DNA from 2 places in the Indioceanicola profundi genome. Region 2 is predicted to be linked to the other one. Evidence: riboswitches for the same ligand, from Rfam matches in the RefSeq annotation. Region 2 holds a riboswitch; the other holds the start of a gene.

Region 1 (7,603 bases), on a different replicon from region 2:
CCGACCTGTTCGCCGCACGTCTGAACCGGGCCGTCCTGGTGAAATGCGACCTCACCGGCGCCGACCTCCGCGGGGCGCATCTCCGCGGCGCGCGGCTGAAGGGGGCGATCCTGCGCGGGGCCGATCTTCGCGGCGGCGCGCTGTTGGACCGCCGGACGCCCACCCAGATGCGGGTGCAGCCGTCGGACATGGCCGGCGTGGATATGGATGAGGCCCAGCTTTCCAATGCCAACCTGGCCGGCGCCGACCTGACGGACAGCACTCTGGTGGGCGCCGACTGCGCCGGGGCACAGCTCACCGGCTGCAACTTCGCCCGCGCCAACATGAAGAACGCCAATCTGGCCGGCTCCGACATGCGGGGAGTCAGTCTGGTCCAGGCCAATCTGACCGGGGCCAGCCTACGCAACGCCAATCTGGCCGGCGCCGTGCTGAGCGGCGCGGTGCTACGGGGCGCGGACCTTCACGGCGCCAATCTGGAAGGCGTGGACCTCGGCGGAGTTGACATTGCGGGGGCCAATTTCACCCGGTCCGCCGACAGCTTCTCCGAATCGGTGCAGGATATGCTGGCCCAGCACAAGGTCTGGATCGAGTCCAATGGGGCCAAGGGCGAACGCGCCAATCTGGATGGTCAGGATCTGGCCCATATCGACCTGACGCGGGTCAATCTGGGCGGGGCCAGTCTGAAGGGGGCCAACCTGACCGGGGCCAAGCTGTCGGAGGCGCTGCTGGTCATGGCCGACTTCGCCAATGCGGTGCTGAAGCATGCGGACCTCAGCAGGGCCACGCTGGACGGCACGAACCTCCGCGGCTGCGACATGGCGGGCGCCTGCCTGGATCAGGCGCGGGTCGGGTCGGTGGACATCAAGGGACCTGACGGCAAGCCCACCGGCCGCAGATGGCCGGCGAATCTGAGCGGCGTGGTCCTGCAGCAGGCCAGCCTCAAGGGGGCCGTGATGCGCGACGCCAACCTGTCCGGGGCCGACCTGCGCGGGGCGGACCTGACCGATGCGGTTCTGGTCGATGCCAATCTGACCGGGGCCGATCTGGACGGGGCCGTGACCATGGGCGCTTCGCTTCCCGCCCCCGACGACCCAGACGAGGACTGACGGCTGGGCGTCAGCCTCTCCCGACCCGCTCAAGCAGCATGCCGCAGCGCTCCTCCGGCCCGGCGGCATCGCCGTCCGGCAGGATCAGCAGCCGGTCCGCCGGAATCCAGCGGCGGCACAGCCCTTCCATGATCGCCTGGAAATGAAGCTGGTGCCAGGGATTGGCGCTGCGCACCCCGTCGGCGGGGATGGGGCGCCCCCAGGGCAGGACGATCACCAGCGAATATTCCGCCATGGCGGCGACAGCACGGACCAACAGCGCCTCCGTCCCATCGGGGTCCTCCACCCCGTATCCGTTGGACAGCCAGAACGCCACGAAATCCAGGGGGGTGCGGTCGCTGACCAGACCGCCATCGGTACGGGCGAGATCGCGCGCCAGCGCATCGGCATGGCCGCGCAGCAACGACCGGTGCTCCGCCCGTGTCAGGCTGTGGAGATCGAATCCCGCCTCCAGCATGGCGCGCATCGCCTCTGGCAGCAGCGGCAGTTCCAGCGTTTGCGCCAATCTCCCGGCGAGCGTGGTCTTGCCAGTACCGGCACTTCCCGTGATTCCGAGCCTTGGTCTGTCCGTCGATCCCATCATGACGGCTTCAGGCTACCTGCCTTCCGGCGCCGCCGCCATGGTACCCAAGTATCAGATTGCACGGCTGCCCTGTGCGCCCGCAGCGGTCGGCGGCGCTTGCGGCGGCGGTTCCGCCAGGAATAGAGTGGCCCTAGCGTCGGTCCCCACGACAGGGTGAAAAGGGAACGCGTGTGCGGCCCGGTTCCAACCGGGCCTACGCCGCGGCTGCCCCCGCAACTGTGATCGGTGAGCCGGCCGCCCCCCGGGGTCCATCCCCGCGGATGCCACTGGAAACCCGCCTCCGCGCCATGTCGGCGAAAGGGGCGGCGGACTGGGAAGGCCGGGCGGCCGACAAAGACCCGAGAGCCAGGAGACCTGCCGGCGTCATGCGTCACGCGGCCATCGGGCGGGGTTGCACCGGTGGAACGGTTTTCCGTTTGCGGTGACGTGCCCGTAGGGTTGCCGTGGACGGAGGGCGCATGACGCATCCTCTGACGATCAGTCCGGTGAGGCACCGGGTCCGGCCAAGGCCGGCCCCGCGCTCCGGACGGCCGCGTGTCCGCGGCGGCCCGTCCGCAAACCGCCGGCCGGCCCTGTCCAGGCGCCGTCCGGCCGCCTGTCCTGACATGATGACCAAAGCAAAACTGTTCCCCCTGGGCCTCGCCCTCGCCCTTCCAATCCTTCCCCTGCCGGCTGTCGCGCAGTCCTCGAGCGAGGTGGAGGAGATGGTGATCACCGCCACCCGCGTCCGCACGCCGGTCAGCCGCCTGCCGGCGGGCATCAGCCTCGTCACCCGCGCCGAGATCGAGGCCAGCGGCTGGCAGACCCTGCCCGACGCCCTGCGCCTTTTGCCCGGCGCCAGCGTGGTGAGCAGCGGCGGTCCCGGTGCCAACACCTCCGTCTTCCTGCGCGGCACCAACAGCGACCATGTGCTGGTCCTGCTGGACGGGCTTCCGGTCAACGATCCGTCCCTGGCTGCCGGCGCCTACAATTTCGGTGACGACGTGCTGGGCGGCCTGCAACGGATCGAGGTGGTGCGCGGCCCGGCCAGCACGCTCTACGGTTCCAACGCCATCGGCGGCGTCATCAACCTGATCACCCGCGCCGGGGCCGACCGGCCGGCGGTGGCGGAGATCGACCTCGGACTGGGCACCGACGGGACCAAGCGCGGCACGGCCGGCCTGTTCGGCACCATGGGCCGGCTGGATTACGGCCTCAGCCTGCAGGGCTTCACCACCGATGGCGACAACGCCACGCCGGACCGGCTGACCGGCGGCGATGGGGAGGAGAACGGGTTCGACAACCTCACCGCCATCGCCAAGGCCGTGTACCGGCTGGACGCCGCCCGGTTGGAGGGGCTGGTCCGCTGGCGCGAGTCGGATGCGGACATCGACAATGTTCCGCTGGACGACCCGAACTCCCAAGCAAGGGCGGAGCAGTTGAGCTGGCAGACGGCCGGTGAGCTGGACCTGCTGGCCGGCGCGCTGACCTCCCGCCTCGCGGTGGGGCAGAGCATCTATGACCGCCGCTTCACCAACGCCCCCGATGCCGTGGACGGCGGCAGCAGCAATGACCGGTTCGAAGGCGCCCGCACCAGCGTGGACTGGCAGAACAGCTACGCTCTGCCCGGCCTGCCGGTGCTGCGCGATGCCGTCCTGGTGGCCGGCGCCAGCTATGTGCATGAGACAGTGGAGCTGGACACGCGGCAGGAGTCGGAGTTCGGCCCCTTCACCCAGCAGGTGGATGCGGAGGCCGACGGCGTCGCCCTGTTCGCCCATGCGCAGGCCCGTGTCGCCGGCCGCCTGAACCTGACCGCCGGGCTGCGCCACGACCGACCGGACGATTACGGCAGCCGCACCACTTGGCGGCTGGGCGGCGTGGTGGAGGTGCCGGAGTTGAACAGCCGGCTGACCGCCGCCGTCGGCACCGCCTACAAGGCCCCCGGCCTGTATGACCGCTACGGCGTGAATAATTTCGGCTATCAGGGCAATCCCGACCTGGAAGCCGAGGAGAGCTTTGGCTGGGAAGCCGGGGTCGAGACCGATCTGGCCGCCGCCGGCCGGGCGGATTTCGCCACGCTGGGCATCACCTGGTTCGCCAATGATGTCGACGATCTGATCCAGTACGACTTCGTCAGCAACAGCTCCATCAACATCGACGAGGCGGAGGTGGAGGGCGTGGAAGCCAGCCTGGAGCTGCGCCCTACCGACTGGGCGGAGCTGCGCGCCTCCTGGACCTGGACCGACGCCCGTGATGGGCGCACCGGCGCCCGTCTGGCCCGCCGGCCGGAGAACGCCATCAGCCTGCTCGGCCGCTTCACCCCGGTGGAGGGCCTGTCCCTGTCGCCGGAGGCGCAGTTCGTGGGCCAGCGGCAGGATGTCGTCTATGGCGATGACGGCAGCTTCCTGGGCAATCAGGGCGTTGGCGGCTACTGGCTGGTCAATCTGGCCGTGACCTATGCCGTGCTGGACGATGTGGAGCTTTATGCCAGGGCCACGAACCTGGCAGACCGCGCCATCGAGAACCCGAACGGCTTCGCCCAGCCCGACCGCGGCGTGCTGGCCGGCGTCAGGGCGCGGTTCTGATGCGGCGGGCGGCGGGCATGATGGCGGCAGCGCTGCTCCTGGGGGGCTTTCGGCGTCCGCCGGCATGGCGTCCGACCGCCCACAAGTGACGGGGGAGACGCCGCGGCGCGTCGTCTCCCTCAATCTCTGTACCGACCAGTTGGCGGCGCTGCTGCTCCCGCCGGAGCGGATCGCCGCCCTGTCCTTCCTGTCCCGTGACGAGGGGCTGTCCCATGTGGCCGGTCTGGCTCGGGACCTGCCCGTCGTCCAGGGCATGGCGGAGGAAGTGCTGGAGCTGGCCCCCGATCTGGTCCTGGCCGGCAGCTTCACCACCCGGCCCACGGTCGCGTTGCTGAAGGCGCGCGGCGTGCCGGTGCTGGAGCTGGGCCTGATCTCCAACTTCGACGACATCCGCACCCAGACCCGTGAAATTGCCGCCGCCCTCGGCGTCCCGGAGCGCGGCGAGGAGCTGCTGAAGGAGATGGAGGCGAAGCTGGCCGCCGCCGCACCTTCGGATGCCGCCCGGCCCAGCGCCCTGACCTTCGCGCCCGGCGGCTTCACTGCTGGGTCCGGCACGCTGTCGGATGCGGTCATGCAGGCGGCGGGACTGGAGAACTACGCCGCTGGTCAGGGCCTGATCGGCTACGGCTATCTGCCGGTGGAGACGGTGGCCGCCAGCCCGCCCGACCTGCTGGTGGCCGATACGGACCCGGACGGCTATCCGTCCCTGTCCGGCCGGCTGCTGGCCCACCCGGCGCTGGCCCGCAGCGTGGGACCGGAGGCGCGGCCGCAGGTTCCAGGAAGCCTCTGGACCTGCGGCGGGCCGTTCACGGCGGATGCCGTGACCCTGCTGGCCGAGGCGCGCGCACGGCTGCTGCAACGGGCAGCGCCTCAGGTCGCGCAGGCTCCGGAACGGTCGCCATGAGCATGGCCGGACGTCTGATCTTCCCGGCCATGGCGCTTCTGGTCGGCCTGCTGTTCATCGGCTCCCTGGCTATCGGTCCGAGCGCCGTATCGTTGGGCACCGCCCTGGCCGACTGGTGGGCCGGCGGGGACAGCACGGCCGCTGTCATCTTCGCTGAAATCCGCCTGCCGCGCGCCCTGCTGGGCTTGGCGGTGGGCGGGGTGCTGGGCCTGTCAGGTGCGGCCTTGCAGGGGCTGCTGCGCAATCCCCTGGCCGAGCCGGGACTGATCGGCGTGTCCGCCACGGCGGCACTGGGGGCGGTGATCGCCTTCTACAGCGGCTGGTCCCTTGTAGTGCCGCTGGCTCTGCCTATCGGCGGCATCGCCGGAGCGCTGGTTGCGGTGGCGCTGATCTACGCGCTGGCCGGGCGGGACGCCGGCGTGCTGACCCTGATCCTGGCCGGCGTCGCCGTGAGCAGCCTGGCCGGGGCGCTGACCTCCCTGGCACTGTCCCTTTCCCCCAACCCCTTCGCCCTGGCGGAAATCGTGTTCTGGATGCTGGGCTCCCTCGCCGACCGCAGCATGCAGCATGTCCTGGTCTCCGCGCCCTTCATGCTGGCGGGCGCCGCCATGCTGCTGACCACCGGCCGGGCGCTGGACGCGCTGAGCCTGGGGGAGGACACGGCGCGCTCCATGGGATTCGAGCTGGGGCGGACGGGTGCGCTCGTCATCGTCGGCACGGCGCTGGCCGTGGGGGCCGCGGTGGCGGTAACGGGGGCCATCGGCTTCATCGGCCTGATCGTGCCGCACCTCCTGCGCCCCCTGGTGGGGCACCAGCCCTCCCGCCTGCTGCCGCTGTCGGCGCTGGGCGGGGCGGCGCTGATCCTGGCCGCCGATATCGCCGTGCGGCTGGGCGGGCCGGGACCGGAGCTGAAGCTGGGCGTGGTGACGGCCCTGCTGGGCGCGCCCTTCTTCCTGGCGCTGGTGCTGCGCACCCGCCGGAGCATGGCGTGATGGTCACGATGGGCGAGCTGGCCGCCATCGGCGTAACCCATGGCTATGGCTCCCGGACGGTGCTGGCCGGGGTGGAGCTGCGCATCGGCCCCGGCGAACTGGTGGGGTTGATCGGTCCGAACGGGGCCGGCAAATCCAGCCTGCTGCGCTGCATGGCCGGGCTGGCGCAGCCCCGCGGCGGCAAGGTCCTGCTGGACGGACAACCCTTGGACAAGGTCCCGGCCAACCGCCGCGCCCAGCGCCTAGCCTATCTGGCCCAGGGCGCGGAGGTCCATTGGCCGCTGACGGTGGAGCGGCTGGTAGCCCTGGGCCGGCTTCCTCATCTCGGCCCGTGGAGCCGGCCCGACGATGCGGACACGCATGCCATCGAACGGGCGATGGAGCTGTGCGACGTGGCCAGCCTCCGCTCCCGCACCGCCACCACCCTGTCGGGCGGCGAGCGGGCGCGGGTGCTGCTGGCGCGGGCGCTGGCGGCGGAGCCGGCGCTGCTTCTGGCCGATGAACCGGTTGCCGGGCTGGACCCGTATCACCAATTGCAGGTCATGGATGTTCTCTGCGCCCGCGCTGCCGCGGGCACCGGAGTCTTGATGGTTCTGCACGACCTCACACTGGCGGCGCGGTTCTGCAGCCGCGTGGCGCTGCTGCATCAGGGGCGCGTGGCCGCCGATGGCCCGCCGGGCGAGGTGCTGCGCCCCGGCCTGCTGGAAGAAGTCTATGGCGTCCGCATGGCCGCCGCCCGGCTGGACAGCGGGGAGACGGTGCATCTGCCGTGGGAGCCGCTGGCGCGCGGATCGGGGCGGTGACGGCGGAACTGCACGCGCCGGCGCCTGCGACGCTGGCGGATGCATCCCGACGGAACGCCTCCCGCCGCGATGCCCGCGCCATTCTGGTTTCGGCCGTGCTGCATCTGGCCGGACTGTCTGCCCTCGCGCTGGTCCTGAATCCGTCGCCCGCACGCCTACCCGCCCCCCTTCCCGTGGAGCTGGTTCCGCCGGAAGAGCTGGCGGCAACGGCGCGCGCGGGGCAGGCCCTGCCGGAGCTGCCGCGAATCGAGCTGCCGACCACGTTGGGCGCGGCGGGTCAGGGAATGACCGGGCCGGGACTGCCGGAGCTGGCGGATAGCTGGCCGGGCGTGCCGGTGCGCATCCGCCCGCCCCGCCTGAGCGCCAGCAGTTCCCAGGGACTGCGCGCGCCCGACCTTCCGCCGCCCATTCCGGCGATGGAGGGGTACGATCTGGAATCGGCGTTGCAGAAGGCGGATGCCGCGCCCGGACGCCGGCCGGTGGCTGCCCGCAGCCATCCCGACAATCCCCCGCCGCTCTATCCCGATTCGGCGAAGCGGCTGGGCCTTCAGGGGGAGGCGGTGGTGCGGGTGACCGTGGCTCCCGACGGAACGCCGGAAAAGCTGATCCTGGTGGAAAGCAGCGGCTGGTCCGTGCTGGACGATGCAGCGC
Region 2 (7,603 bases):
CCGATAAGCCCGACCAGCTCCCCAGGGGTGAGCCGGGCGGTTACCCCGTCCAGCACCGGCCTGCCCCCCAGGGCGACGGAGATGCCTGTGGCCTGTAGCCCGCTCATCGGACCTCCGCTCTCAACTTGCGCAGCAGATGCAGGAAAAATGGCGCTCCGATCAGGCCGGTGACGACGCCCAGCTTCAGCTCATCATTGGTTGGCGCCAGCCGCACCAGGATATCGGCCAGCAGCAGAAGGGCGCCGCCGGCCAGGGCGCTTGGCAGGAGCAGGCGTCCGGGCTCATGCCCGACCAGCGGGCGCAACAGGTTCGGGACCACCAGCCCGACGAAGCCGATGCTGCCGGTCACCGAAACCCCGGACCCCACGGCCAGCACCGTGCCAAGTACGACCCGCAGCCGCAGCCTGTCCACGTCCACCCCCAGGCTGACCGCTGTCCGCTCCCCCAGACCCAGCGCGTCCAGATGCCGCCGGGCCTGGAACAGCATGACCAGCCCGGCGGCAAGGAAGGGGGCGGCCACCGCGGCATGGTCCAGCGTGCGGTCGGTGAGCGAGCCGAGAAGCCAGAAGGCGATCTCCAGCGCCGCGTGGGGGTTGGGGGCGAGGTTGAGGGCAAGGGAGGTCAACGATCCCGCCAGCGTCTGCACAGCCACCCCGGCCAGGATCAAGCTCAGTACGCTTGCCTGCCTGCCAGCCAACATCAGGATCAAGGCCATGCCGACGCCAGCGCCCGTCATTCCGGCCAGGGGCAGCGCCAGGGGAAAGGCGGCCGACAGCCCGAAATACAGCACCAGCACGGCCCCGACCGAGGCGGAGGAGGAGGCGCCAACCAGGCCAGGATCGGCCAGGGGATTGCGCAGAAAGCCCTGCAGCGCTGCCCCGGCCATGCCCAGCCCGGCCCCGACCAATGCTCCCAACAGGGCGCGGGGCAGCCTTATCTCCTGTGCAACCAGCACTACGGCCGGATCGCCCCGACCGAAGAGCCCGGCCAATAGTTCTCCCGGCGGAACCGCCGCCGGGCCGACCACCAGGGATGTCACGAACAGCACCGCCAGCAACGCCGCCAGCCCACTGCAGAGCGGCATGTCAGCTACAAGGGACCGTGCCGGAACGGAAAGGACGGTCATGGCTTAGTTTCCAACGCTGCGGCACGCAGCACCTCGGCCCCGTCGAACGAGCCTGGACCGGCGCAGAGCCAGTATTTGATTGGGAACTCCACCTCCCGCATCCGGCCGGCGATGGGGCGCAGGGCGGGGTGATCCAGGATGGATTGGCCGATGCCCGGCCGGTCCGGCCGTCGGCTGTCCACCACCAATATGTCCGGCGGGTCCAGCACCAGCTGCTCTACGAACACCCGGCCATTGGCGCGGCGGGCCAGCCTGCCGGCAATGTTGGTCAGACCGGCGGTCGACATCATGTCGTTGGCAAGGTCGCGGGTGCCCGGCGCATCCCCGCCGGGGCGGTACAGCGCCGCCGTGCCGACCCGCTGTCCGCCCTGCTTGGCGGCATACCGCGCTTCGAGGGAGGCCCGCAGGGCATGGCCCTCCTCCATACGGCCAAGCGCCTGGGCCACCTGCTCCACCTGGGGCAGGATATCGGCCAGCAAGGTGGCGGAGCGCAGGCGCAGCACGGGAACGCCCAGCCGTTCCAGCATCTCCACCGTACGGCCGCGGGCGAAGCCGCCTGCTACAACAAGGTCCGGCTTCAGCATCAGGATTTCCTCCGCCGTGCCGCCATGCCGGGGCATGCCCGCTGCCTGGGCGGCAAAGGGCGACAGATGCGGGTCGCCGGCCAGACGGCTCAACGCCGCGACCTGTCCTCGTTCTGCCAGCGCCAGCACGAACTGGTCGGTGCAGAGGGAGAGCGAAACCACGCGGGTCGGCGCCGCCTGCGCCCCTCCGACGGACAGCGCGATAAACAGCAGCATCAGAAGGGCGCGGGCGATCATCGATCAGAACTCCACCCGGACGCCGCCATAGGCGGAGCGGCCGGGCGTGTTGTAGTTCAGGACCTCCTGATACTCCTCGTCGAACAGGTTTTCGATGCGGCCGAACAGGCTGATGCCGTCCGCCACACGCCAGCGCCCAAGCAGGTTGACGACCGCGTATCCGTCAAGCCGGGGCGAGGTGGCGGTGGCGCGATCAAGCTGAGAGCTGACATAGCGCAGGTCGGCCCCAAGGCTGGCAACCTCCGTCAAGGCGATATCCGCCGCGAGATTCACCATGTTGCGCGGACGGCGCGGCAGTTCGCGGCCGGTATCCAGGTTCTTGGTGTCCAGCCAGGTATAGTTCGCGCTCAGCTCCAACCAGCTCGCCGGGCGTGCGGACAGGCTGGCCTCGATACCCTGACTGCGCGCCTCACCGACATTCACATAGCCGTTGGTAAAGGCGATCAGATCGTCGTAGCGATTCCGGAACACAGTGACCCCGGCGGTCACTTTGCCATCCAGCAGGCTCTGCTCCATGCCCGCATCCGCTCCCCAGCTTTCTTCCGCCTCCAACTCGGCATTGCCGAAGCTTGGGTCGAAAAGCTGATACAGGCTGGGCGCTCGCCGGGCGGTGCCGTAGCTGGCCCGGAACACGGTTCCGGTCTGGTCCAGCGCATAGGCCGCGGTGGTGCGCCAGGTCGTCTCGCCACCGAACTGGGCGTGATCATCATGGCGCAGTCCCAGCGTGACCGTCAGCTCCTCCGTGACGGCGGCCAGGTACTGGCCAAACACGGCCCAGGTTTCCACGTCCGCCGACACGCCTGGCGCAGTGACGCCGGCACTGGTGTTCGTTGTCTCAGCCTTTTCCCGGTCCCAGGCGACGCCGAGCGTCGCCACGTCCGCCGCGCGCAGACGCAGGTTCGAGAGCAGGTCGACGCCGAGCTGGTCGCTGTCGAAGGTGGAAAAGCGATAGAAGCCCAGAGGCTCGTCGAAATCCCGCTCCGTCCGGCTGGCGCCCACGGCCATGGTGGTTTCCAATCTGCCATCCAACCCGGTCAGCATGCCTGCTGCCCGGCCATGCAGGGTTTCCTTTTCCTGGAAGGCCAGCCCGTCGCTGGTGGCGCCGGGATCGAAATCCGTGTCCAGCCAGGACCAGCCGCCGGAAAGGTCGATCCGGACCTGTTCATTGGGGCGGAAGCCGAGCCGGCCCTGCACCGACCGGGCGGTGCTTCCGTCATCCTCATCGCCTGCGGCAATGCGGGAGAAACCGTCCGTCTCGTAGTTGCTGCCCGACAGGGCATATTCCACGCCGCCGGACGCGCCGCTCACCGACAGGTTTTGGCGGAGGGTGTCGTAGGCGCCGCCTTCGATCAGGCCGCGGACCGTGAGCGGACCCTGGCCGCGACGGGTGATGATATTGATCACGCCCGCCATGGCATCATTGCCGTAAAGCGCGCTCTGCGGGCCGCGCAGCACCTCGATCCGCTCGATATCATCGGTGAGCAGGGCGTTGAAATCGAACTCCCGGTTGGCGCTGGACGCATCGTTCATCTCGACGCCGTCGATCACCACCTTGACCATGCCCGGTTCTGAGCCGCGCAGGCGCAGGAGGGACGTCGATCCCACCCCGCCGCTGCGGGAGATGGAGACGCCCGGCACGCGCCGCAGCACGTCTATGGCCTGGGGCTGCTGGCTACGTTCAATCTCCTTGGCGGTGATCACGCTGATGCTGCTGCCGACACGGTCGAGGCGGGTCGGCACGCGCGTGGCGGTGATGACGATTTCCTCTATGTCTCCGGCCTGCACGCCCGCCTGGGCAAATGCCGGTAGGGGAAGGACGGCGGCGATGCCGAATGCCAGCCACAACGCTGGCCGGCGGGACATTGGGTAGAGACTGGACTTTGGCACTTTTCAAGGCTCCGTTCCGCGATGATGCGAAATCGGAAGCAGGCCCGCGCGGCAACCGTCCAAGGGACGGATGCTGGCGGAACCGGACAGGCCGGGTCGGTGCCGACATGCGATGGCATGGCGTTCACGCGGGCGCACTCCTTCCGAAGCGCCGGCACGAAACGGAAACCCGCCCCGCCAGGACACCCCGCCCAACGGCCGTGCGACGCATTTCCGAAGGCAGGTCTCCTGGCTTGCGGGTCAGGGCGCATGCCCGGCCTTCCCAGTTTCCCAGTGGCCGTAGACGGGCAGCGCTCACCGCTCACAGTTGCGGGGACAGCCGCGGATTCAGTCCTTCCGGACCTCACCGCATTCCCTTTTCACCCCCGAGGGGGCACCTTCGATGCAGCCTTGATAGTCCAGCCTTTCGCGCCGCACAAGTCCGATAAGCCTTTGAGAGCACGGTGCGCTGTCCGGCCGGCATGCCGGCCGCCCCGTTCCAGACGCCCCGCGCGGACGGATAGGTCGGTTCCGTATTCCTGCCTTTCATGGTGCCTATTGAGGGGGCATCCTAGCTGATCGTTGGCGTTTTTACGTTCGGTCGGAGGTATCCCTCGCCATCCGGCGACCTACTTTTCCTGCCCTTTTGTAGATGTTGAACCGGTTCTACCGTGCCGCATCGCCCGCTGAAGCGTTCAGCTTGCAAGAAACCGTGGAGGGAAAGAATGCACCGTCGGGAGCTGCTGGACCGGTTTGGTGGGCGCAAACGTTGCCTGGTGACGGGGGGCGCCGGATTTCTTGGTTCTCACCTGTGTGAGCGGCTTCTGGCGATGGGGAACGACGTGCTCTGCGTCGACAACTTCTTCACCGGCAACCGCGCGAACATCTCCCATCTGCTACAGAACCCGCATTTCGAGGTGATGCGCCACGACATCACCTTCCCGATCTATGTGGAGGTGGACGAGATCTACAATCTCGCCTGCCCGGCCAGCCCGGTGCACTATCAGCACGACCCCGTCCAGACGGCCAAGGTCAGCGTGCACGGCGCCATCAACATGCTGGGACTGGCAAAGCGCACCGGGGCCAAGATCCTCCAGGCCTCCACCTCGGAGGTGTATGGCGATCCCACGGTGCATCCGCAGACCGAGGATTACCGCGGCAATGTGAACCCGATCGGTCCGCGCGCCTGCTATGACGAGGGCAAGCGCTGTGCCGAGACCCTGTTCTTCGACTATCACCGCCAGCACGATCTGCGCATCCGGGTGATGCGCATCTTCAATACCTACGGGCCCCGCATGCACCCGGCGGACGGGCGCGTGGTGTCGAACTTCATCGTCCAGGCCCTGCAGGGGGAGCCGATCACCATCTATGGCGACGGCTCGCAGACCCGGTCCTTCTGCTATGTGGACGATCTGATCGAGGGCATGATCCGCCTGATGAACGCCCCGGACGAGGTGACCGGCCCGATCAATCTCGGCAATCCGGTGGAGACCCGCGTGCTGGAGCTGGCGGAAAAGATCCGCGACTATCTCGGCAGCTCCAGCCCCATCGTGTTCGAGCCCTTGCCGGTGGACGACCCGATCCAGCGCTGCCCGGACATCACCCGCGCCCGCACGATGCTGGAGTGGGAGCCGAGAGTGTCGCTGGAGGAGGGGCTGCGGCGCACCGTGGACTACTTCGCCGAGCGTCTCACCGCCCCCGCGCCAGCCGCCGTCAAGGTCGGCGCCGGTAAGGTTTAGGCGGAACCGGCTCGTCCGTCAGGAGGCGGTACGCGCGAGATGAGGCGTGCCGCCTCAGCCACCGCTTGATCGGATGCCGATGTCAGAAGTGTCCCGCCGCTTCCGACGGACGGCTATCCATGGTCAGCTTTGCGTCGGCAGGCGGAGCTTGCAGGCGATGTGGAGCGCATTCTCGATGTCGGCCGGCTGAAACGGCTTTCCGACAAGAACCACCGCTCCGGCATCCTGTGCGGTCTGGGCATCGAGATGACCCGACACCATGACCACGGGAATGCCGAGCGTGCTGGAAATCGCCGATGCCGCCAGAATGCCGGAGGTTCCGGCAGCGAGGTGGCCGTCCATGGTCACAAGGTCCGGCTTGTGCCGCCGGGCAAGCTCCATGGCTTCCGGGCCGCTTGTGGCGAACCAGCACGCATCGTGGCCCAGATCCTCGAGTATAGATCCGAGTTGCATCGCGATGAGCACGTCGTCCTCCGCCACCAGGACCCTCAATCCCATCTCCTCTCCACCCCGCCAGTGTTCCCGCAGCATCCTAATGCGCGAAGCAGCACAGGGTTGCGTCACAAAAACGGGTTGAATGCCCTTGAGCGGCGGTTTTCCCGAACTACAGACCCTTCGTCACAAATTAGTCCCAGCTCATATCGCGTATGTTGCACCGCAACGCGGAGACATTTGCGTTGGCGGCGTGTTGGAGGTGGCGCTGACGAGGGGGCCTACATGCTGCACAGCAACACCGCCATCGCCGCGAACGACTTCGACGAAGCCCGCGGCGTGGTAGAAAGCCGTCCATTAATCGTCGATCTGGACGGCACGCTGCTCAGGACCGATCTGCTCTATGAAAGCTTTACGTTATTGATAAAACAGCAGCCTTGGCTGCTGTTGCTGATTCCCTACTGGCTTTTCGTCGGCGGCAAGGCCCACCTGAAGCGGGAAATTGCCCGGCGGGTGGATCTTGACGTCGGGTCGCTGCCGCTGAACCGGGACTTCCTGGATTGGGTGCTGCGTCAGCGCCTGGACGGGCGCACGGTCGCCATCGTCTCCGCATCCGATCAAAGTCTGGTCGACAAGGTTGCGGCCGATATCGGCTTCTTCCATGACGCGATCGGCAGCGACGGGGTGACGAACCTGTCCGGCCGCCGTAAGATCGATGCGATCACGGCCAAGTTCGGACCGGATTTCACCTATTGCGGCGATGCCGTCACCGACATCCATGTCTGGGAGCATTGCCGCTCGGCCGTGCTGGTCGGCAACGGAACCAAGCTTGCCAAGCGGCTTCCGGAAGATGTCGTGGTGCATGAGCAGTTCGCGTTGGAACCGGCGAACTGGCGCATCTGGGCCAAGGCGCTCCGCGTCCATCAATGGGCCAAGAACGGTCTGGTCTTCGTGCCGCTGCTGCTGTCAGGCCAAGTTCTGGACCTCGGGGCAGTCGCCATGGCGGCGCTCGGAACGCTGATCCTCAGCCTCGTCGCCTCGGCGACCTATCTGCTGAATGACCTGCTGGACCTTGCCGATGACCGTCAGCACAGGAGTAAGTGCAAGCGGCCCTTCGCCTGCGGCGCCCTGCCGCTTGCGAACGGTCTGCTGGCGATTCCTGTGCTTGCGGCCGCGGTGGGCGTGCTGCTGCTGTTCACGCCGGCGGCATTCGCGGCTGTGACGCTGCTCTACCTCGTGGTCACGTTGGCCTATTCGTTCCGGCTGAAGCGCGTTCCGAACCTGGACCTCTTTGTCCTCGCCTTCCTGTTCACCACGCGCATCCTGGCCGGCATCACCGTGATCGGGGCCGTCATGTCGCCGTGGCTGTTAACCTTCTCAATGTTCTTCTTTCTCAGCCTCGCAGCCATGAAGCGATACACGGAATGCAGTGAACTGGAGCGGAGCGGCAAGCGTTCGACGCCCGGGCGGGGCTACCGCTCCGGCGACCATCCCTGGCTGCTCGCCATGGGGGCGGCCAGCGGTTTCTGCTCGGCCCTGGTCTTCTTCATGTATCTGGTGGAGCCGGACTCCCCGGCACACTCCTACGCGACGCCGGAGATCCTGTGGTTCATCTGCAT

What was found. A riboswitch is a leader RNA that binds a small molecule or an ion and turns the genes downstream of it on or off. The one in region 2 is predicted to bind cobalamin.
Region 1: it holds a riboswitch for cobalamin, as region 2 does, so the genes downstream of both, DOL89_RS01730 (TonB-dependent receptor plug domain-containing protein) here and DOL89_RS19950 (TonB-dependent receptor plug domain-containing protein) in region 2, are expected to answer to the same signal.

Annotation. Positions count from the first base shown of each region.
Region 1 covers NZ_CP030126.1:359,197-366,799, reverse strand. The annotation lists gene DOL89_RS01740 (pentapeptide repeat-containing protein) at 1-1,106, shown strand, start outside; gene DOL89_RS01735 (ATP/GTP-binding protein) at 1,117-1,689, opposite strand; cobalamin riboswitch at 1,810-2,065, shown strand; gene DOL89_RS01730 (TonB-dependent receptor plug domain-containing protein) at 2,295-4,253, shown strand; gene DOL89_RS01725 (ABC transporter substrate-binding protein) at 4,318-5,157, shown strand; gene DOL89_RS01720 (FecCD family ABC transporter permease) at 5,154-6,149, shown strand; gene DOL89_RS01715 (ABC transporter ATP-binding protein) at 6,149-6,952, shown strand; gene DOL89_RS01710 (energy transducer TonB) at 6,919-7,603, shown strand, end outside.
Region 2 covers NZ_CP030127.1:845,905-853,507, reverse strand. The annotation lists gene DOL89_RS19965 (ABC transporter ATP-binding protein) at 1-107, opposite strand, end outside; gene DOL89_RS19960 (FecCD family ABC transporter permease) at 104-1,126, opposite strand; gene DOL89_RS19955 (ABC transporter substrate-binding protein) at 1,123-1,947, opposite strand; gene DOL89_RS19950 (TonB-dependent receptor plug domain-containing protein) at 1,951-3,834, opposite strand; cobalamin riboswitch at 4,036-4,230, opposite strand; gene DOL89_RS19945 (UDP-glucuronic acid decarboxylase family protein) at 4,539-5,552, shown strand; gene DOL89_RS19940 (response regulator) at 5,676-6,050, opposite strand; gene DOL89_RS19935 (UbiA family prenyltransferase) at 6,270-7,603, shown strand, end outside.